Regions from separate parts of the Paenarthrobacter sp. 22069 genome, predicted to be linked through region 1. Evidence: riboswitches for the same ligand, from Rfam matches in the RefSeq annotation. Region 1 holds a riboswitch; each other region holds the start of a gene.
What was found. Region 1 has a riboswitch for thiamine pyrophosphate ahead of thiD (bifunctional hydroxymethylpyrimidine kinase/phosphomethylpyrimidine kinase). Riboswitches for the same ligand answer to the same signal wherever they lie in the genome.
Positions count from the first base shown of each region.

Region 2: another riboswitch for thiamine pyrophosphate. It lies ahead of thiC (phosphomethylpyrimidine synthase ThiC); the one in region 1 lies ahead of thiD (bifunctional hydroxymethylpyrimidine kinase/phosphomethylpyrimidine kinase).
Region 3: another riboswitch for thiamine pyrophosphate. It lies ahead of thiO (glycine oxidase ThiO); the one in region 1 lies ahead of thiD (bifunctional hydroxymethylpyrimidine kinase/phosphomethylpyrimidine kinase).
Region 4: another riboswitch for thiamine pyrophosphate. It lies ahead of ACTJK0_RS05725 (ECF transporter S component); the one in region 1 lies ahead of thiD (bifunctional hydroxymethylpyrimidine kinase/phosphomethylpyrimidine kinase).

Region 1 covers NZ_JBQEQF010000014.1:58,920-64,214, reverse strand. Annotated here, with positions in the region: gene ACTJK0_RS13005 (Rne/Rng family ribonuclease) at 1-1,363, shown strand, start outside; TPP riboswitch at 1,509-1,605, shown strand; gene thiD (bifunctional hydroxymethylpyrimidine kinase/phosphomethylpyrimidine kinase) at 1,613-3,130, shown strand; gene rplU (50S ribosomal protein L21) at 3,395-3,703, shown strand; gene rpmA (50S ribosomal protein L27) at 3,765-4,028, shown strand; gene obgE (GTPase ObgE) at 4,147-5,295, shown strand, end outside.
Region 2 covers NZ_JBQEQF010000002.1:16,039-21,333, reverse strand. Annotated here, with positions in the region: gene ffh (signal recognition particle protein) at 1-96, shown strand, start outside; gene ACTJK0_RS01620 (alpha/beta fold hydrolase) at 200-934, shown strand; gene thiC (phosphomethylpyrimidine synthase ThiC) at 931-2,757, opposite strand; TPP riboswitch at 2,753-2,860, opposite strand; gene ACTJK0_RS01610 (amidohydrolase family protein) at 2,940-4,022, shown strand; gene ACTJK0_RS01605 (VOC family protein) at 4,122-4,997, shown strand; gene ACTJK0_RS01600 (hypothetical protein) at 5,119-5,295, shown strand, end outside.
Region 3 covers NZ_JBQEQF010000008.1:70,828-76,122, forward strand. Annotated here, with positions in the region: gene ACTJK0_RS08370 (DEAD/DEAH box helicase) at 1-466, opposite strand, end outside; gene ACTJK0_RS08375 (RNB domain-containing ribonuclease) at 757-2,274, opposite strand; gene thiE (thiamine phosphate synthase) at 2,311-3,045, opposite strand; TPP riboswitch at 3,073-3,191, shown strand; gene thiO (glycine oxidase ThiO) at 3,184-4,485, shown strand; gene thiS (sulfur carrier protein ThiS) at 4,482-4,718, shown strand; gene ACTJK0_RS08395 (thiazole synthase) at 4,723-5,295, shown strand, end outside.
Region 4 covers NZ_JBQEQF010000005.1:136,048-141,342, forward strand. Annotated here, with positions in the region: gene ACTJK0_RS05710 (UDP-N-acetylglucosamine 1-carboxyvinyltransferase) at 1-1,115, opposite strand, end outside; gene ACTJK0_RS05715 (CbiQ family ECF transporter T component) at 1,227-2,027, opposite strand; gene ACTJK0_RS05720 (ATP-binding cassette domain-containing protein) at 2,024-3,568, opposite strand; gene ACTJK0_RS05725 (ECF transporter S component) at 3,568-4,191, opposite strand; TPP riboswitch at 4,259-4,398, opposite strand; gene ACTJK0_RS05730 (iron-containing redox enzyme family protein) at 4,647-5,295, shown strand, end outside.

The DNA of each region.
Region 1 (5,295 bases):
CCTGGAGCGCAAAGTCTTCCTGCCCTCCGGCGGCTCCCTGGTGATCGACCGCACCGAAGCCATGACCGTGGTGGACGTCAACACCGGCAAGTTCACCGGCAGCGGCGGCAACCTCGAGGAAACCGTCACCAAGAACAACCTCGAAGCCGCAGAGGAGGTGGTCCGCCAGCTGCGGCTGCGCGACATCGGCGGCATCATCGTGATCGACTTCATCGACATGGTGCTCGAATCCAACCGGGACCTGGTCCTCCGCCGCCTGGTGGAATGCCTGGGCCGCGACCGGACCAAGCACCAGGTGGCAGAAGTTACCTCGCTGGGCCTGGTCCAGATGACCCGCAAGCGCATGGGTACCGGGCTGCTGGAAGTCTTCGGCGAGCAGTGCGAAGCCTGCGCAGGCCGGGGCGTGGTGACCCACGACGATCCCGTGGAGCACCGCCGCGCCAACATCGTGGCCGCTGAGCACCACGTCCAGCGCACCGACAACCGTCCCGAGCCCCGCGGCGAAGCCCACCGCCCGGAAGGGCAGCGGAACGACAACGGCCAGCCCGGCGTCCGTCCGGAGCGTAAACGCCGCCGCGGCCGCGGCAACGCGCAGCCCGAAGCGGCCCCGGCCCCGGCAGTCCACGTCCACACCGTCCAGGCCGACCCGACAGATGCTGAGCGGCACGCGAAGGCGGAAGCCACCAGGCTTGCCCTGGCCAACATCGCAGCTGCCGCCCACGCGGCGCACCTGCACGACGACGAGGTGGCCGCTGCCCGGCAGGTGCCGTCTGTCCCGCCTGCTGCCGCTCCCGACGGGGAGAAGCACGACGACGACACCCCGGGGCGTCCCGCGGCCGTCCTGACGTTCGGCGGTGAGCAGGTCCCGCTTCCGTTCGTGGAGCACGCTGAGGAGCACCACCCCAAGCCGGCTCTCACCCTGGACCGGTTGGCCGAAGCGTTCGCGCAGCTCGGCCAGCCCGCATCCTCCATGGAGGACGCGCTGGCCAAGGACGCGGATGCCGAACAGCGTGCGGAAGCCGGACAGCCTGTGGAAGCCGGACAGCCCGTGGAAGAAGCGGCGGTGGCACAGCGGCCGGCAGCGGTGGAAGCCCCGGCGGAAAAGGACTACTCCGACCACACCCTGGAGCAGTCCCGCCAACGCCGGCCACGGCGCCACCGTGCCGCCAGCCGTGCCCAGGGGGCCGCCAACGAAACCGCTGTCCAGCACCACGAGAACGTCCAGGCAACGGGCGCCGGTCACTCACATGCCGCGAAGGCTCCCGAGTCCGGCAAACCCCAGCCCGGCGCGACCGCGGGACCGGGCAAGGCTGCAGAGGAACCCATCATCCTCGGCGTCGGGGTACCCGCCTCGGAGCTCTAAGCAGGCCGGGCCGCCGCGCCAGCATTTAAGTCCCCGTCGAGTGGACAGTCCCCCTGAATGACGGGGGGTACAGTCCACCGGGCGGGGACTTCCTGCATCCGGGGGATGTCACCTTTCCCGCGCCCGGGGGTCAGCAGCTACTCTGGAAACCGACACGGGGTGCCGCGCAAAGGCCGGCTGAGATCCAGACCCGTTGAACCTGTCCGGCTAGTACCGGCGAAGGGATGTCTTTTGTCTTCGACCCTCTCCATGCCCCTCGCGGCTGTCCCGGAAACTGCCCCGCAGCCTGTGGGCCGTGCCGTCCCCCGTGTGCTGTCCATCGCCGGTTCCGACCCGTCAGGCGGGGCCGGCATCCAGGCGGACCTCAAGAGCATCGCGGCCCACGGGGGCTACGGCATGGCCGCTATTACGGCGCTCACCGCACAAAACACCCGGGGCGTGCAGGACGTGCACGTTCCTCCGGCCGGGTTCCTGGCCCGGCAGCTGGACGCTGTCAGTGATGACATCAGTATTGACGCCGTCAAGATCGGCATGCTGGGTGATGAGACGGTAATCCGCACTGTCCGCAGGTGGCTCGAAAAGGTGCGCCCCGCCGTCGTGGTCCTCGATCCGGTGATGGTGGCAACCAGCGGTGACCGGCTGCTGCAGGAATCCGCCGAGGCCGCGCTGCGGGAACTGCTGCCCCTTGCCCACCTCATCACGCCGAACGTGCCCGAGCTTGCCATGCTGGTGGGGGAGGACCCAGCCGCGGACTGGGAAACGGCGCTGGACCAGGGCAGGCGCCTGGCCGCAGCCACCGGGGCCACCGTGCTGGTCAAGGGCGGGCACCTGGCAGGTCCCGGCTGCCCCGATGCGCTGGTCAACACCGGCGGCCTCCTGGGCCAGGAAGTGGTGGAAGTCCATGGTGACCGGGTTGCCACCCGCAACAGCCACGGCACCGGCTGCTCGCTGTCCTCCGCCATGGCCACGGTGCAGGCATGCCTGGGCAACTGGGAAGCCTCCCTGCGGACGGTCAAACCCTGGCTGGCAGGTGCATTGGAAAGCTCCGGCGTACTGGAGGTAGGCCAGGGGAACGGACCGGTGCACCACTTCCACCACGTCCGGCCGGCCCTGCCGGAAGGGGGCTTCGCGGCCCTGTTGTGGTCTGAAGCGCAGCAGGACCTCGAGGATATCTACGCGCTGGACTTCATCGACGGCCTGGCCTCCGGCGGCCTCGCCGAAAAGGACTTCGCCTATTACCTGGCCCAGGATGCCCTTTACCTCAACGGCTACTCGCGCGTGCTTGCCCGTGCCAGCGCCATGGCCCCCTCCGAGGCCGAGCAGCTGTTCTGGGCCGCCTCTGCCCAGCAGTGCCTCGAGGTGGAATCGGAACTGCACCGCTCCTGGCTCAGCACCAGGCCTGCCCCGGGCGGCCTGGGCCCCGTGACCAAGGCCTACGTCGACCACCTCACGGCAGCGTCGGCGTCGGGCAGCTACGCAGTCCTGGCCGCTGCCGTCCTGCCCTGTTTCTGGCTTTACGCCGAAGTGGGCGAAAAGCTGCACGCCCGCTTCCTTGCCTCCGGCGAACCGGACGGACACGCCTACGCGGACTGGCTCCGCACCTATGCCGACGAGGGCTTCGCCGCGGCCACCCGCAGGGCCATTGCCATTGTGGACGCAGCGGGACGGAACGCGTCCGACCATGAGAGGTCCGCGATGGTAAGGGCCTTCAAGCAGTCGTGCCGACTCGAAGTTGAATTCTTCGACGCGCCGCGGCTGCATTCCTGACCGCCGGGAGGCAGCCGCACCGCTATCATGGAACGGCACGGTAACGGCGTTGCCGCCGGCTTGTGGTTATTATCACAGCCGGGCCGCCGGAACCAGCCTCATTTGCGGCCGAAGACGGATTTAGCGTATTCTGGATCTTCGGTGCTTACGCCAACACTTGGGTTATGACCCCACGGCGTTGAGGCACAGCGAAAAACCAGGCTTTTAGTGAGTCGGTTACGCACGCAAATTTTGTTATAAACGTCGAGAGAAGTGAGTTCCCAAGTGGTGTACGCGATTGTCCGCGCAGGCGGCCGCCAAGAGAAGGTTTCCGTTGGAGACTTCGTTACCCTGAACCGCGTCGCCGGTGGAGCCGGCAGCACCATTGAGCTGCCCGCACTGCTCCTGGTTGACGGTGACAAGGTCACCTCCGCCGCCGCCGACCTGGCCAAGGTAACTGTTACGGCTGAAATCCTCCAGGACCTCCGTGGTCCTAAGATTGTCATCCAGAAGTTCAAGAACAAGACCGGGTACAAGAAGCGCCAGGGTCACCGCCAGGAACTGACCAAGGTCAAGATCACCGGCATCAAGTAACCACCGGTTACTGTTCAGGTATTTCAACAGATTCCCCAGAATTTAGAGGCAGGCATTTCAGATGGCACATAAAAAGGGCGCGAGCTCCACTCGCAACGGTCGCGATTCCAACGCTCAGTACCTCGGCGTCAAGCGCTTCGGCGGCCAGGTTGTTTCCGCAGGCGAGATCATCGTCCGCCAGCGTGGCACCCACTTCCACCCGGGCGCCGGCGTTGGCCGTGGCGGGGATGACACCCTGTTCGCCCTGACCCCGGGCGCCGTCGAGTTCGGCACCCGCCGCGGTCGTCGCGTGGTCAACATCGTTGCTGCTGCAGCTGCAGAGTAACAACAAGTTCTGAACCGGTGGAGCGGGCCTGAGGGTCCGCTCCACTGTTCTTTTAACCGCATTACAATCGATGTGGCGTCCCCGGACGCCATGTAAACAGCATCTGAGGGAGATCCACGTGGCCAGCTTTGTAGACCGGGTAGTACTGCATGTATCCGGCGGTACCGGCGGCCACGGATGCGTCTCCGTCCACCGTGAGAAGTTCAAGCCCCTCGGCGGTCCCGACGGCGGCAATGGCGGCAACGGCGGCGATGTGATCCTGCGCGTCGACCACCAGACCACCACCCTCCTTGACTACCACCACGCACCGCACCGCCACGCCAGCAACGGCGGCCCCGGCATGGGTGACTGGCGCGGAGGCAAGAACGGCGAGACCCTGGTCCTGCCCGTTCCGGACGGCACCGTCGTCAAGACCAAGGACGGCGAAGTCCTCGCAGACCTGGTGGGTGAAGGCACCGAGTACATCGCCGCAGCCGGCGGCCCGGGCGGGCTGGGCAACGCCGCCCTTTCCTCGCAGAAGCGCCGCGCCCCCGGATTCGCGCTCCTGGGCCTGGAAGGCGAGTCCCGCGATGTCGTCCTGGAACTGAAGTCCATTGCCGACATCGCCCTGGTGGGGTTTCCTTCCGCCGGTAAATCGAGCCTGATCGCGGCCATGTCCGCTGCCCGCCCCAAGATTGCCGACTACCCGTTCACCACGCTGGTGCCCAACCTCGGCGTGGTACAGGCCGGCGACGTCCGGTTCACCATCGCGGACGTTCCCGGGCTGATTGAAGGGGCCAGCGAGGGACGCGGCCTGGGCCACCACTTCCTCCGCCACGTGGAGCGCTGCGCGGCATTGGTCCACGTGCTGGACTGCGGCACCCTCGAATCCGAACGTGACCCCCTCTCGGACCTCGCCATTATCGAAGGGGAGCTGGAGAAGTACGCGGTGGACATGAGCTATGCCGGCCAGGACGGCGAAGTGGTTCCGCTTAACCACCGGCCCCGGCTGGTGGCGCTCAACAAGGTGGACCTGCCCGACGGCAAGGACATGGCCGAGTTCGTCCGCCCGGAACTCGAGTCCCGCGGCTACCGTGTCTTCGAGGTGTCCGCCACCAGCCACGAGGGCCTGCGCCAGCTGGGGTTCGCCATGGCAGAGATCGTCCAGGCCGCCCGCGACGCCATTGCGGCCGCACCTCCCAAGGTCCAGCCCACCGTGCTGCGCCCCCGCGCCGTCAACGAGGCCGGGTTCAAGATCCGCCGCGAAGAGAAGAACCTGGAACCGCTC
Region 2 (5,295 bases), on a different contig from region 1:
CTGCCCACCGGCGCGGCATTCGGCCAGCAGGGCGGGGACTTCGATCCGTCCCAGCTGAACCTTCCCAAGGGCTTCGACAAGTTCCTGGGCAAGTAGGAGTTCCCCGGCATCAGGAAGCGCCAGGTGTCGTTTTGACCGCTCAAGACGACACCTGGCGCTTTTTCGTTGGGATGTCGGCAGTGTGGAATAGGGTTGGGACATGTTCAAGCAGAGGGTAGTGTTCGTGCACGGCGCCGGTACCTTTGGTGCCGCCGCATGGCCGCGCCAGCACGGTATGGCACTGTCCTATGACGCCCTGTTCCTCCGCCGGCACGGCTTCGACCCGGTCGCCGAGCCCCTGGAATCGTCCTTCGCCGAGGATGCCGCCATCATCCTTCGCTCCCTGGCCGACGATGGCCGCGGGGCCGCCGGCGGCCATGTGGTGGCACACGCACAAGGCGCGATTGCGGCGATGATGGCCGCCGTCGAACGCCCGGACCTGGTGTTTTCACTGACCCTCGTCGAGCCGGCCTGCCTGTCACTGACGGCGGAACTTCCTGCCACGGCTGCCCACATCAGCCTCATGGAGCCCCTGTTCGAGGTCCGGCACCAGCTCAGCGACGAAGACTTCCAGCGTGAATTCGTCCGGAGGGTGTACGCCACGGACCTTCAGCAGCCCGCCACCACGGAGGAAAAACGGTCGGCCCGCAGGCTGAGGCTCCAGGCCCCGGCCTGGGAGGCGCCGCTCCACATCGTCCCCGGCGTGCCCACCCTGGTGCTGACCGGCGGGTGGGAACCCCTTTATGAGGAAATTGCCGGATACCTTCGGGAGACCGGTGCCCTGCACCGCGTCGCCGCGGGCGGGCACCGGCCCCATGACTCGCCCGACGGCGACCGGGCCATCCGGCAGTTCATTGGCGGGGTCAGCCGGAGCCAGCCCGCCCGGGCGTCCTAGTTGTCCGCAGGAACGCGAAGCTCCGGCAGGTAGACCTTGCCGCCGGCCGCCAGGAATTCCTGGCTCTTCTCCCGCATCCCGTCAACCGCCCCGGCCAGCGCCGCCTGCGCTTCCGCTGATCCGAATTCGTCCCGGATGTCCTGGCTGATCCGCATCGAGCAGAACTTTGGACCGCACATGGAACAAAAGTGCGCCGTCTTGGCAGGCTCGGCCGGAAGGGTTTCGTCGTGGAACGACTCGGCCGTCACCGGGTCCAGGGACAGTGCAAACTGGTCCCGCCAGCGGAATTCGAATCGGGCTTTGGACAGGGCGTCATCGCGTTCATGCGCCCCGGGGTGGCCCTTGGCGAGGTCGGCTGCGTGCGCGGCGATCTTGTAGGTGATGACGCCGGTCTTGACATCGTCCTTGTTGGGCAGGCCGAGGTGTTCCTTAGGAGTGACGTAGCAGAGCATCGCGGTGCCGTATCGGGCGATCTCGGTGGCGCCGATTGCCGACGTGATGTGGTCGTAGCCGGGGGCAACGTCGGTCACCAGCGGCCCCAGGGTGTAGAAGGGCGCACCCTTGCACAGCTCCTGCTGGCGCTCGACGTTTTCGCGTACCAGGTGGAAGGGGACGTGGCCGGGGCCTTCCACCATTACCTGCACGTCGTACTCCCAGGCGCGCTGCGTCAGCTCTGCCAGGGTGTCCAGCTCCGCGAACTGCGCGGCGTCGTTGGCATCCGCCGTGGAACCGGGGCGCAGCCCGTCGCCGAGGGAGAAGGCGACGTCGTACTTGGCGAAGATTTCGCACAGCTCATCGAAGTGCGTGTACAGGAAGTTTTCCTGGTGGTGGGCCAGGCACCATCCGGCCATGATCGACCCGCCTCGGGAGACAATGCCCGTCACGCGGTTGGCCGTCAGCGGAACATACCGGAGCAGCACGCCGGCATGGATGGTCATGTAATCCACGCCCTGCTCGCACTGCTCAATGACCGTGTCGCGGAAGATCTCCCAGGTCAGCGCGTTGGCTTCGCCGTTCACCTTTTCCAGGGCCTGGTAGATCGGAACGGTGCCGATCGGCACGGGGGAGTTGCGGATGATCCACTCCCGTGTGGTGTGGATGTCGTCGCCTGTGGACAGGTCCATGACGGTGTCGGCGCCCCACTGGGTGGCCCACTGCAGCTTGTCCACTTCCTCGGCGATGGAACTGGTCACCGCGGAGTTGCCGATGTTCGCGTTGATCTTCACCAGGAAGGCCTTGCCGATGATCATCGGCTCGGACTCCGGATGGTTGATGTTGCTGGGAATGATGGCCCGGCCCGCGGCCAGTTCGCTGCGGACCAGTTCAACATCGCAGTTTTCGCGCAGCGCCACGAAGCGCATTTCCTGGGTGATGATGCCCTGCCGGGCATAGTGCATCTGCGTCACCGTCCTGCCGCCGACGGCGCGGCGGGGCACCGGCTGGGCGCCCTTCCATTCGGCGGACGCGGCGCCGCGGCGCACGGCGGAGCGGCCGTCGTCGAGCAGGTTGCGCTCCCGGCCGCTGTAGGGCTCCGTGTCCCCGCGCGCCTCGATCCATTCGGCGCGGAACGGCTGCAGGCCGCGCACGGGGTCACTGCCCGGACCTGCGGTCCGGTAGGTCCGGAACGGTTCATTCGGCTGCCCGTTGGGTGATGGCTCCAGGGCAATCTCCGTCACGGGCACCCGGATTCCGGCGCCGGCATCTTCGATGAACGCCAGCGAATGCGACGCCAGGGACTGGGTCACCCCGGGAGTGGTAGTGTCCCCGGGCTCTCCCGTGGACAGCTGCTGGGCAGGGTTCAACTGGGTGTTTTGTGTACTCAAGGGAATACTCACTTCCTTCGCCGGCATTACCCGGACAGGTTCAACGGTCGCAGGCTGCATCAGCCCGATCTCAGCCCCTGCAGGGGCACCCGTGTGGTCAGCAACGAAGCTATCACAGGCGCCCGGAACAGTCGTGTCACAAATGCGGGTGCTAGCCTGACCGGGCACTGAAAGGAGCCGGCATGGCAGGAATCATTCACTTTCGCGGGCCCGTTCTCACGGCACCGGACCGGGTACGCCACGGGCTCTGGGCAGTGGACGGCAGGCTGACGTTCACGCCGCCGGCTGCCCTTCCCGACCATGTCCTCGACGGCTGGGTCCTGCCCGGGTTCGTGGACGCCCACTGCCACATCGGGCTGGGTCCGGGTGGGCCAGTGGAGCCTGCTGCCGCCCGGGACCAGGCACTCGACGACCTCAACGCCGGAACCCTGCTGGTGCGGGACGCCGGCTCACCTGCGGACACCCGGTGGATGCAGGGCGGCCGGGAATTCCCGGTGCTGATCCGCGCCGGCCGCCACGTGGCCCGCACCCGGCGCTATCTGCGCGGGTTCGCCGAGGAAGTCGAGCCGGAGGGCCTCGTGGAGGCCGTCCGGAAGCAGGCGCGCGACGGCGACGGCTGGGTCAAGCTCGTGGGGGACTGGATTGACCGGAGCGCCGGTGACCTGGCTCCGTCCTTTCCTGCCGCCGTCGTCCGTGACGCCGTCCATGCGGCCCATGACGAAGGCGCCCGGGTGACCGCCCATTGTTTCGCCGAGGACACCCTGGACCAGGTGCTGGACGCAGGCATCGACTGCGTCGAGCACGCCACCGGGCTCCTGCCCCGGCACCTGCCGCGGTTCGTGGAACAAGGGGTGCCGATCGTGCCCACGCTCATCAACATCGCCACCTTCCCGGACATTGCAGCGCAGGCTGACGCAAAGTTTCCCAGGTACGCGGCCCACATGCGCGCCCTGTGGGAGGGCCGCCTGGAGCGTGTGGCGCAGGCCCATGCCGCGGGGGTGCGGATATTTGCCGGAACCGACGCGGGCAGCGTGATCCGGCACGGCAGGATTGCCGACGAGATCCTTGCGCTGCATGCCGCCGGCCTCCCCATGGCAGCTGCCCTGGATGCCGCCTGCTGGTCAGCCCGGAGGTGGCTGGGCGCGGAAGGCCTGGAGGAATGGGCCCGCGCGGACGTGGTGCTGTGCAGCGACGATCCGCGGGCGGTGCCGGAGACGATCAGGACACTCACCCACGTGGTCCTGGCCGGACGCATCATCCGCTGATCTCTGCCCTTCCAGGACTTGGAATAAATTGAAGCTTCAAGTAATTTTAATATGTGACAGGCCGGCAACCGGGCGGCCTTCCAATACAAGGAGCTTCAGATGACCGCAGCACCCAGCAGCCAGGATCTTCTTCCTGCCGACCTCGCCATGGGCACGGTGATGCTCAAGGTGGGCGACATGAAGGTCATGACCGACTACTACCAGCGCGCGCTGGGCCTTGAAGTGGTGGCCGAACAGGATGGCGGACTCTACCTTGGCAGGTTGGGCCGCCCCCTGGTCCACCTGGCACCGGCGCCGGGGTTGAATCTTCCCGGCAGGGGAGAGGCCGGCCTGTTCCACACGGCATTGCTGTTCGAGGACCAGGGGTCCCTTGCTGCCACGATCGCCACAGCGGCCCAGTATGAGCCGCGGTCGTTTACCGGCAGCGCCGACCACCTGGTGAGTGAGGCCTTCTACTTCACCGATCCCGAAGGCAACGGCATTGAGCTGTACTGGGACCGGCCCCGCAGCAACTGGTCCTGGAACGGGACCGATGTGGTCATGGACAGCCTCGCACTGCCGCCCCAGCGCTATCTTGACCAGCACCTTACCGAGGCGTCGCTTGAAGGCCAGCGGCAGGCATCCGCCGGGGTGGGCCACGTCCACCTGCAGGTGGGCGACGTCCAGACGGCCCGGGACTTCTACGTCGGAACTCTCGGGTTCGAAAAGACTGCCGGCTGGCATGGCCAGGCACTGTTCGTCTCCGCCGGCCGCTATCACCACCACATGGCCATGAACGTCTGGAACAGCCGCGGCGCCGGACCGCGAAAGGACACGCTTGGACTGGGCGAAGTACTCGTCGAGGTTCCTTCCGGGGACGACGTCGGAGCGCTGGCTGACCGGCTCAAGGTCGCCGGCGTGCCCGCGCACCACACCGGAGCGGAGCTTCGCTTCGAGGATCCCTGGCGGAACAGGCTGCGGGTGGCGGTCCGCTGACCGGTGCCCGTCACCGCCCCGCGTGCACCGGCATCCCCGCAACTACTAGGCTGATCCCGTACGGCCGGGCCGCAGGCAGCGGACGGCGCGCAGTTCCGCCAACGGAAGAAGGGCACCCCCCATGGGCTTCACCGAAATCTTTGCCGCCACCCATGACGCCGCGTTGAAACGCGCCGGCATCCTTGACGAAGGCGGCGCTGCGGGGGCGGATGCGGGCCCTGCCGGCCAGGCGGTGCGTATCCCGGACATCAGCGACTTTGAAGTGGAGCAGCTCGGGGACCTCGCCGGGACGGCCGTG
Region 3 (5,295 bases), on a different contig from region 1:
CGTAGGCGCGTCCGCCGTAGATGGTGGCGATCCTGGCGTTGCGCTTCCGCGATGCCGTGACAAGGTCCCCGGCAACCTGCACGGCCAGTTCACGGGTGGGAACGATGACCAGGGCCTGGGGGGCTCCCGGGACGGCGAGCTTGGCGTAGCCGGGATCGTCCTGTCCGATGACGCGCTGCAGGGCCGGAATGCCGAAGCCCAGAGTCTTGCCGGTGCCGGTCTTGGCCTGGCCGATGATGTCGTGGCCGCCCAGGGCCACCGGCAGGGTCATGGCCTGGATGGGGAAGGGGTGGGTGATGCCGGCGTCAGCCAGGGATTCGACGATGTCCTGGCGGACGTTGTAGTCCGAGAAGGACTTTTCCGCGATCTCATGCGGCTTTTCGTCGGAGATGATGGTTTCTTCCGGCTCGATGGTCTCCGTGCCGGACGCGTCGCTCAGAAGCTGGTGGGTATGCAATTCACTCACAGGGGAGTTTCCTTATTCATTTAGGCATTGGCGCCGCCTGCTCAACGGGCCGGCCAGTGTGGCCGCTCCGGAGCACGCTCAGGCGCGCAAGCAATTCCAGTGGAAGCCGATCGCGGGCTATCTAATGCTGGCACTGGTGACCAGCGGGCAAATCTCAAGATCGCGTAGGGGCGGGCTTGTTGGTTTCTAATTCAGGAAATCAACGACCGGGCATCCAGTTTCTACCCTCCCAGTCTAGCCGTACGGGCGCGGAAACACTTTTCGCCCCGCCTGCTGCGCCCGCTGGAGCCTCAGGAAACCAGCTCGAAGTGGACCTGGCGGGTGGTGATGTCCGACGAAACCAGCCGCACGCGGACCTTGGTGCCGGATTCCAACTCGCCGGCGCAGCGCGCGGTCACGGCGGGTTCGGCAATCTGGATAATGCCAGAGCTTCCATTGCCGTTGCCGTTCTTGCCGTTGCCATTTTTGGCGTTCCCGTTGCCGGAGCCGGCGCCGGAGACGTTCCCGTTCCCGTTTTGGGGCTTGGAACCCGAAATGACGATTGCGTCGAACTCCTGCCCAATGTGGTTCAGCAGCAGCGCCGCCTCAACGGTGTCCAGGGCAAGGCGCTCCATGCGGGAGGCCAGCTGGTCCGAGCCGGCCATGATGCCCGGCAGCAGCGGAAGGGCCTCGCGGGCCCAGCCGGGAACATCGCCGCCGTTGCTCAGGGCCTCGCAGATGACCAGCACGAAGCGGTCCACCAGCCGGCGGAGGGGTGCAGTGGTGTGGGCGTAGGCAGCGCCGATGGCGGATTGGATGCCGTCCTCGGGGACGCTGCCGTCGAAGGCGGTATAGGACGCGCCGCGGAACAGCATGCCGGCCGAATGCATGATCGCCAGCTGGCGCGGATCGGTGGGATCCAGCGACCGCAGGTACTCGCCGTAGCTGGCGTGGCCGTCCCAGGGCTTGCCCAGTGCCTCGGTCTGGAGCCGGAAGTGCTTCAGGCTCCGCTCGTCCGGAGCCGGCATGGTGCGCAGGATGCCCACCTTGCCCTCCAGCATCAGCTGCGCTGCGGCCATTCCCGTCATCAGCGAGATCTGCGCGTTCCAGTCCTCCACCGGAAGCTGCGGTACGGCGTCGATGCGGTAGCCGCCGTCGGGCAGTTGCACAATCTCCTGCTCGGGCATGTTGAGGCTGGCCCCTTCGCGTGCCCGTTCAAGTGCCACCCGTTTTAGGCCCACCTCGCGCAGCAGCTTCAGCACCGGGGAAGCGGTTCCTGCGTCGAGGTCTGCCTGGGCGCCCTTGTAGCTGAGCTTGTCGCGGCTGCGGATTTTGGCACGCCGGACACCTACGGACAGCACGCCCGCGTCGTCGCCGAGCGTGAAGTCCCAGACGAAGGCTGAACAGTCCTGTCCGGGCAGCAGGCTCCCGGCCCCTTCGCTGATGACTTCCGGGTGCAGCGGGATGCGCCCGTCCGGCGCGTAGAACGTCTGGCCCCGGCGCCGCGTTTCCGCATCGAGGGGGCCACCGGGAACCACGAACGCCGGGACGTCGGCAATCGCGTACAGCACGCGGTAGCCGTTCCCGTCCTGCTCGATGAACACCGCCTGGTCCAAGTCCGTGGACGATGCGGGATCGATGGTGATGAATTCGACGGCCGTCAGGTCGTAGGACGGCAGCTCCAGCGCCGCCACGGCAGCGCGGGCATCCTCAACGGCATCCGCCGGATACGGGCCCGGCAGTTCCAGTTCGGTGCGCAGCTGGCCCAACGCCTCTTCCAGGGCGTTCCTGTGGTCATGGACGTTGGGGGCCAGCCGATGGTGTGACACAAAAATCAGCCTAGCTCCAAGTCCACGGATATGGCATCAGGAGGCGGCGGCGTCCAGCGCGTCGACGAGAGACGCCGCAGCGGCCGCGGGATCGGAGGCCCCGGTGATGGCCCGGACCACCACGATCCTGCGTGCACCCGCTTCCGCCACCTGCCGGACGTTGCCGTGATCGATCCCGCCGATGGCGAACCACGGCACCGGCTCCCCGGCCTGACGCGAGGCTTCGGCGGCATATTCCACCAGCCCGGTCCCGACGGCGGACCTGCCGGGTTTGGTGGGCGTGGCCCAGACCGGCCCGACGCAGAAGTAGTCCAGGCCTGACGGGCCTGCGGTGGCCGCCAAGGCAGCGTCCACCTGCTCCGGGGTGTGGCTGGAAAGCCCGATGGCTGCGTTGCCGTTGACCAGGGTGCGCGCCGCCGGAAGGGGCAGGTCCTTCTGGCCGACGTGGAATACCGGCGCCCCGGACAACACCGCAATGTCCGCCCGGTCGTTGACGGCCCACAACTTGCCGTGCCTGACTGCCGTCTCCTTCAGGATGGCCAGCAGGTCCAGTTCCTCGGCGGCCTCGATGGCCTTGTCCCGCAGCTGGATGATGTCCACGCCGCCGGTGAATGCCGCGTCCACGAACCCGGCGAAGTCGCCTTGGTCCCGGCGCGCATCGGTGCAGAGGTACAGGCGGGCCGCCTTGAGCGCGTCGTTGTCCCGTGCATTGACAACTTCGGTGGCCGGGGCGTGCGGACCGGCAGGGAAGGATGAGGTGGACACATTCATGCCTGCAAGCCTAGTTCCTCTAAACTGGGCTGGTACTGCGGGAGCCCGCGGCAGCTGTCACAAAGCGCCGGGCTGAGAGGGCGTCAGAGCCGACCGCTTGACCTGATCCGGTTAATGCCGGCGTAGGGAAGGAACCAGATGCGCACCCCCTTAGACAGTTTTCCCGGGGCGGCGGACCCCTCCGCCAATTCCAGCGTCCGCGCCGACGTCGCCGTCATCGGCGGGGGAGTGGTGGGGCACGGGATTGCCTGGGAAGTGCAGCGGTCCGGGCGCTCCGTCGTCGTCATCGACGATGCGCCGGGTACAGGCGCCAGTTGGGCAGCCGCGGGCATGCTTGCCCCCGTCAGCGAACTGCACTACCAGGAGGAGGACCTCCTGGAACTTATGCTCGATTCCGCATCACGCTGGCCGGCCTTCGCTGCCCGCGTTGCCGCTGCAACGGGCGAGGACTGCGGATACCTGACGACGTCGACACTCGCCGTGGGTGCCGACGCCGCCGACCGGCGTGCACTGATGGACCTGCGGACCGTCCAGCAGGCCAACGGCCTGGCGGTGGAGCCCCTGACGGTGCGGGAGGCCCGGAAGCGCGAGCCGCTCCTCAGCCCGGCCATCGCCTGCGCCATGGATACCCCATCGGACCACCAGGTGGATCCGAGGCGGCTGGTCCTGGCCCTGCGGCTGGCCCTCGCCGGCGCCGCGCAGGGAAACCCGGAACTCTCCGTCGCCGGGGCGGTGCAGGGCTTTGCCGTGCCGGGCCGGGCCGCAGGGCTGTTGTGGGAGGGCCCAACCGTTGCGGGCGTCAGCCTGTCCGGCGGCGGGACCGTCCTGGCCGCGGAAACCGTCGTCGCCAACGGGCTGCAGGCGGGGGCGCTTGGTGGCCTGCCGGACGGGCTTGAGCTGCCACTGCGGCCCGTCCACGGGGACATCCTCCGCCTGGCCGTTCCCGGACATCTTCGGCCCCTGGTGACCTCAACGGTGCGCGGCCTGGTTCACGGCGTGCCGGTGTACATCGTTCCCCGGCAGGACAGCACCGTGGTGATCGGCGCTACCCAGCGGGAGGATGCCCTCTCTGACGCCGTCAGCGCCGGCGGTGTTTACCAGCTGCTGCGCGATGCCCAGGCGCTGGTGCCCGCCGTCGCCGAACTTGAACTGCTCGAATCCACTGCCCGTGCCCGTCCCGGAACCCCCGACAACGCCCCTCTGCTGGGCCGGGTACAGGTGGCTTCCGGCCCGGACGCCACCAGCGCAGGCCACGTTCCGGGGCTCATCATCGCCACAGGATTTTTCCGGCACGGCGTCCTGCTCACCCCTGCCGCCGCAGCAATCTGCACCGGACTGCTGGACGGAAAGGCCGATCCCCGCTGGGCGCCCTTCAGCCCGGACCGCTTTTCCAGGCCGGTGACGGCCGGCACAAGCCCGCACATCAAGGAGACAGCGTGAACATCATCCTCAACGGAAAACCGCACCACGTGGCCGACGGCGCCTCCATCACCGCGCTCGTCAGCCAGGTCACCGGACGCCCGCTTGCCGAGAACGGCCAGGCGACGGACGGCGGCAAATTGGGCGTCGCCGTCGCACACAACGCCCAGGTGGTGCCGCGGAGCCAGTGGTTCGCCACGGCGCTCGCCGAAGGCGACGACATCGAACTCGTTACAGCAGTACAGGGAGGCTGACGCCATGACCGAAACCAACACCATCTGCTCCACCGGCACCGGCGCCGGCGACTCCTTGGTGATCGACGGCGTCGCCCTCGAATCCCGGCTCATCATGGGCACCGGCGGTGCGCCCAGCCTCGATGGCCTGGGCGCTGCGCTCCTGGCCTCCGGGACCGCGCTGACCACGGTGGCCATGCGCCGCTACTCCACGGCCGAGACCGGTTCCTTGTTCCAGCTGCTGGTGGACCATGGAATCCGGGTACTGCCCAACACCGCCGGCTGCTTCACCGCCAGGGACGCCATCCTCACGGCGGAACTGGCCCGTGAAGCCCTGGAGACGGACTGGGTGAAGCTGGAAGTCATCGCGGACGAACAAACCCTCCTGCCGGACGCCGTGGAACTCGTGGACGCCACGGAACAGCTGGTCAACCGCGGCTTCAAAGTCTTCGCCTACACCAACGACGATCCCGTGCTCGCGCTGCGGCTGGAAAACCTGGGCGCCACCGCGGTCATGCCGCTGGGCGCCCCCATCGGCACCGGGTTGGGGATCCTGAACCCGCACAACATCGAGCTCATCGTCTCCCGTGCCTCGGTG
Region 4 (5,295 bases), on a different contig from region 1:
GAGGGCTTGGTGGTGACGTCCACCAGGCGGGTGCGCCCGTTGCGGGCCATGTACTCGCCCGAAACCTCGAGCTTCTGCCCCATCTGGCCCAGGGTGGCCAACTCGATCTCCATGAACTCGATGGGCACGCGCCGCACGGTGACCTCTGAATTGGTGACGATGCCGGCCGTGATGAGGCTCATCGCCTCAATGGGGTCCTCGGACGGGAAGTACTCGATTTCGGCGTCAATTTCAGGCTTGCCCGTGATCTTCAGGGTGGTGGTGCCCACGCCCTCGATGGTGACGCCGAGCATCTGCAGGTAGAAGCACAGGTCCTGCACCATGTAGTTGGGGCTGGCGTTGCGTATCACGGTGGTCCCGGCCCGGTGGGCTGCGGCCATGATGGCGTTCTCGGTGACCGTATCCCCTCGCTCGGTGAGGACGAAGGAGCGGTCCCGGGTGTCGCCGGGGGGTGCCTGGACGCCATAGAAACCGGCGGTGGCCTCCACGGAAAGGCCGAACTCACGCAACGCCTGCATGTGGGGTTCCACGGTGCGGGTACCAAGGTCGCAGCCGCCGGCGTAGGGCAGGCGGTACTCCCGCGACTCGTCCAGCAGGGGTCCCAGCAGCATGATGACACTGCGGGTTCGCCGTGCAGCGTCCACGTCCATCGCGTCCAGGTTTAGGACCGCGGGGCGGCGGAGGCGCAGGTCGGTGTCGTTGAGCCAGGTGCACTCCACGCCGATGCTGGTCAGCACCTCAACGATGCGGTTGACTTCCTCGATCCGGGCCAGCCGGCGGAGCACGGTGGTGCCGCGGTTGATCAGGCTGGCGCACAGCAGTGCGACGCCGGCGTTCTTGCTGCTGTTGACGTCCACAGCGCCGGACAGGGTTCGTCCGCCCTCGACCCGCAGGTGCGTCATCTGCGGCTTGCCGACGTTGACGATGCTCCGGTCAAAGATGTTTTCCAGCCGCTGGATCATCTTCAGGCTCAGGTTTTGCTTGCCCTGTTCCATCCGGGCGACGGCACTTTGGCTGGTGCCAAGTTCGGCGGCCAACTGGCCCTGCGTCCAGCCCTTCTCGGTCCGGGCGTCCTTCAGCATGGCGGCAACGTGCTCAGCGGTTTCCTGCGTCATAACCACAAATATATCATAAATGAGTTATTCACTCCGCTAGCGGTCCTACGTCAGCCGCGCCGGAAAGGCTTTACCCGGACTGTGCGATACGGGACGCACGCACTGGGCCCATCAGCTGCCCAGCCACACCATGTTCCACGTTCCCGCCGCAAGAGCCGCCGCCAGGGAAAGCCCGGCCATCACCACGCCGCCAGCCACCACGCCCAGGTCCAAGGCGCTGAAAGTGGATTCCCGCGCCCACGTCCTGTTGCCGCCGCCAAAGCCGCGCGCCTCCATGGTTACGGCGAGCCGGGACGCGCGGCGGATTGCCTGCACCAGGAGCCCGAAACTCTGCCCCAGCGTCGCTTTGACCCGCTGGCCCACGCTGCCGCGCGAGCCCACGCCGCGCGCCCGCCGTGCCATCCCGATAGTTTGCCATTCCTCGGCCATGAGCCCCACCAAGCGCATCGCGGCCAGGGTCCCCAGTACGAACCGGTGCGGTAGCCGCGCCTTCTGCGCCAGCGCATCGGCGAGGTCCGTCGGGTCGGTGCAGCTCATCAGCAGGACCGCCGGCAATGCAATGGCAAAGCCGCGCAGGAGGAAGCCGATACCCAGCTGCAGCGAGCCTTGGCTCATGGTCCAGATGCCGACGTCGAGCAGGATCCTTCCGCTGTCCGGCGCCAGGATGGAGGTGCTCCACCCGCCCACGGCGGCGGCGAGGATCAACGGCCATCCACGCTGCCACAGCAGGGTCAGGGTGAGTCCGGCCAAGGGAAACAGCAGCAGTTCGAAGACCAGGGCCACGGAGGCCGACACCCAGTCGATCGACAGTGCCAGGACCGCCGTGATAAGGAGGACGGCCCCGAATTTACTCAGGGGGTTGGCCCGGGCCAGGAGGGCACGGTTGCCGGCCAGGGTGAGTTCCTGCCTCATGGCGCCACCGCTTCCGTCGCGGCCATCCGGAGCTCCACCCCGCCCAACGCCGCCGTGAATTCGGCGTCGTGGGTCACGGACACCACGGCGGTGCCGGCATCCAGCAGTTCGGACAGGAACGAGGCCAGCTCGGCCCACGTGTTGGCATCCTGGCCGAAGGTGGGTTCGTCCAGGACCAGTACCTGGGGGCTGGCGGCGAGGACGGTGGCCACGGAAAGCCGCCGTTTTTCGCCGCCGGAGAGCGTATAGGGGTTGGCGTCCACCAGTTGGGTGAGCCGCAGCCGCTCCAGCAGTTCATCAACCCGGTCCTCGCCGTGGCCCAGGTGCCGGGGGCCGAACAGCAGCTCATCGAGCACCTTGCCCGTGACGAACTGGTGCTCCGGCTCCTGGAACACTGTCCCCACCCGCGAAATCAGTTGCTCGGCCTTCCAGTTGTAGGGGTCGATTCCCGCGCCACGGCTGAGGTCCAGCGTGGCGGAAACCTTCCCGGAGACGGGCTCCAGCAGCCCGGCAAGAGTCAGCGCGAACGTGGACTTCCCGGCGCCGTTGGGACCGGTGATGGCGAGGGCCTGGCCGGCGCGGACCTGGGCCGCCAACCCTTCCTGGACCGGGACGGCCGGAATCCTGCGGAGGCCCTTGCGGCGTGGACGTCCGCGGGAGACAGCAAGCTGTTCGGCGGCCAGCAGGAGGTTCCCGGTGCCGGGGGCGGGAACCTCGGAACGGCCGCGGGTAGCCGGTACGTAGCCAGGGACCCACACACCGGCCGCCGCGAGCATGGCGCGGGCGTCGCTGAGCACCCGGTCCGGAGGCCCGTCCAGGAGCACGGCAGGGTCGGCAGCGGAACCCGGCTGGAGTACGACGATCCGGTCCACCAGGTCCTTCCATACGGAAACCCGGTGCTCCACCACAACCAGGGTGGCCCCCGTCTTGTCCAGGCAGCGGGCAACGGCGTCCCGGACTTCCAGGACCCCGTCCGGGTCAAGGTTGGCTGTGGGCTCGTCCAGCAGGATCAGCCCGGGGCGCATCGCCAGGATGCCCGCCAGCGCCAATCGCTGCTTCTGCCCGCCGGACAGGGCCGACGTCGAGTGGTCCAGCGGGAGGTGGGAGAGGCCGACGTCGGCAAGCGCCTCGTGCACTCGCGCCCAGATAGCGTCCCGGGGCACCGCAAGATTTTCGGCACCGAAGGCGACGTCGTCGCCCACGCGGGACAGGACCACCTGGGTTTCGGGGTCCTGCTGCACCAATCCGGCGCGCCCGCGCTGGGCGCGGGGCACGGCGCCGTCAATGAGCAGCGAACCGGACTCGTCGGCGTCGCCTGCCTCGCCGTCGTCGTTAATGTCGCCCAGCACCCCGGCAAGCGCATGCAGAAGCGTGGACTTCCCGGCCCCCGAGGGACCGAGCAGCAGCACCCGCTCACCAGGGCTGATGTCCAGGTCGAGGGCATGGACGGCAGGCCTGGTCCGCCCGGCATGCCGCCAGCCCCAGCCGCGCGCGCTAACGGCGGCGGGGCGGACCGCCGCGGCGGCGTCCTGGGAAGCCATCAGGAGAAGACTGGCTCCGTGGCGGCCTTGCGGGATGCGAAGGAGCTGAGCACTCCGGTGCGCGCCAGGCCCCGGGTGGCCAGCCAGGACAGGGCGCCGGCGATAACCGCGCCTGACACCATGCAGAACAGGATGTAGGCGAGCTTGTCCCCGCCGGAGTACGCGATGTTCCAGCCCCACGGCGCGAACGAGTCGTTCAGGCCACAGAACAGGCCCGCGGCCGCGCCGGCCAGCAGGGACACCGGCAGGTTGAACTTGCGGTAGACGAAGATGGCGAAGATGATTTCCGCTCCCAGGCCCTGGACGAAGCCGGAGAACAGGACGGACGCGCCGTACTGGGAGCCCATGAGGAGCTCGCCCGTGGCGGCCACGGTCTCACAGAACAGGGCGGCCCCGGGCTTGCGGATGATCAGCATCCCCAGGACACCGGGGATCATCCATCCGCCGGCGATCAGGCCGTTCAGGGGCGGGTAGGCGGCGTTCATCGGCACGGATACCGCGGCCGCGGCCTGGTCCCAGGCCCAGAAAATAACGCCTCCGGCGATGGCCACCAGCGCGGCGACCACGATGTCCACGACGCGCCAGGACTTACTGGTGGTCTTCTTGATTGCTGCAGTGCTCATTGAATCCTCCTGGGAAACAGGAGGGGAAAGTGGACCCGGCTGGCGGCCTGTAGCCGTGCAGCCGCGACACTTTGAGAACTCGACTCCCTTGCGCCGGTACTAACCGGATCAGGTTCGAGGGTCTGCGGCTGTCCGCACTCTCAGCGCCCACCTGCGGTTCCCGGCTGGTGCCGGATGGCCGACGGCGGCGCTCCCCTGTCGTTTTTAGTGTTGCGTTGAATTTGGGTAAGGCTTTTTGCCCTTCCAGGCGTGCACAAGTTTACACCGGTAAGCCCCTGATGGAGGGCTCCTGGCGCCTATCCTCCGGGATGTGACCAGGCCGGCGGCCTGCTGAGGCAAGGCCTTAGCTTTTATTAGTAATCATGCTTACTATATTGGTTCCCGGGATCGACGCGGACAGGGTGAAGGAGCTCCGTCCGCGGTCACGGAAACAGCCCGGCAGAACAAGGAGCACCATGAGAATTCCGGAAACCAGAGGCCCTGTCAGCAGCGCCCTCTTCGCGGCCCTGGCACAGGCTCCTGATTCGGCGGGGGCAGAGCTGGACGCACTGCACCGGCAGGTGGCGGGGCGGTTGGCCCAAACCACCGACATCATCGGCGACGAGGACATCCAACTGGCCCTCTTCTGCCTCTACGAGCTGCACTACTCGGGCCTTGACGGCGTCTCCGACGCCTGGGAGTGGGAGCCGGGGCTGATCCGGGTGCGGCGGCTGATCGAGGAACCCTTTGAAGCGGCCCTCCGTTCTGCGGCCCGGCAGGCAGCAGGAAACCTCGAACTGCCCGCCGGGGTTTCCATGACCAGCGACGCTGTGGCCGATGTCCTCTTCGGCCTTGCCGCCGGGGACACCGGCCCCAGCGTCTCCCGTTTCGTTGCCCGAAAGGCAAGCCTGGACCAACTCAAGGAGTTCCTGGTCCACAAATCCGTGTACCAGCTGAAGGAAGCCGATCCCCACACCTGGGCGATCCCGCGCCTCAGCGGACGGCCCAAGGCGGCACTGGTGGAAATCCAGGCGGACGAATACGGCGGCGGGCGCCCGGACCGGATGCACAGCGCGCTGTTCGCCCGGACCATGCGGGGCCTGGGCCTGGACGACTGCTACGGCG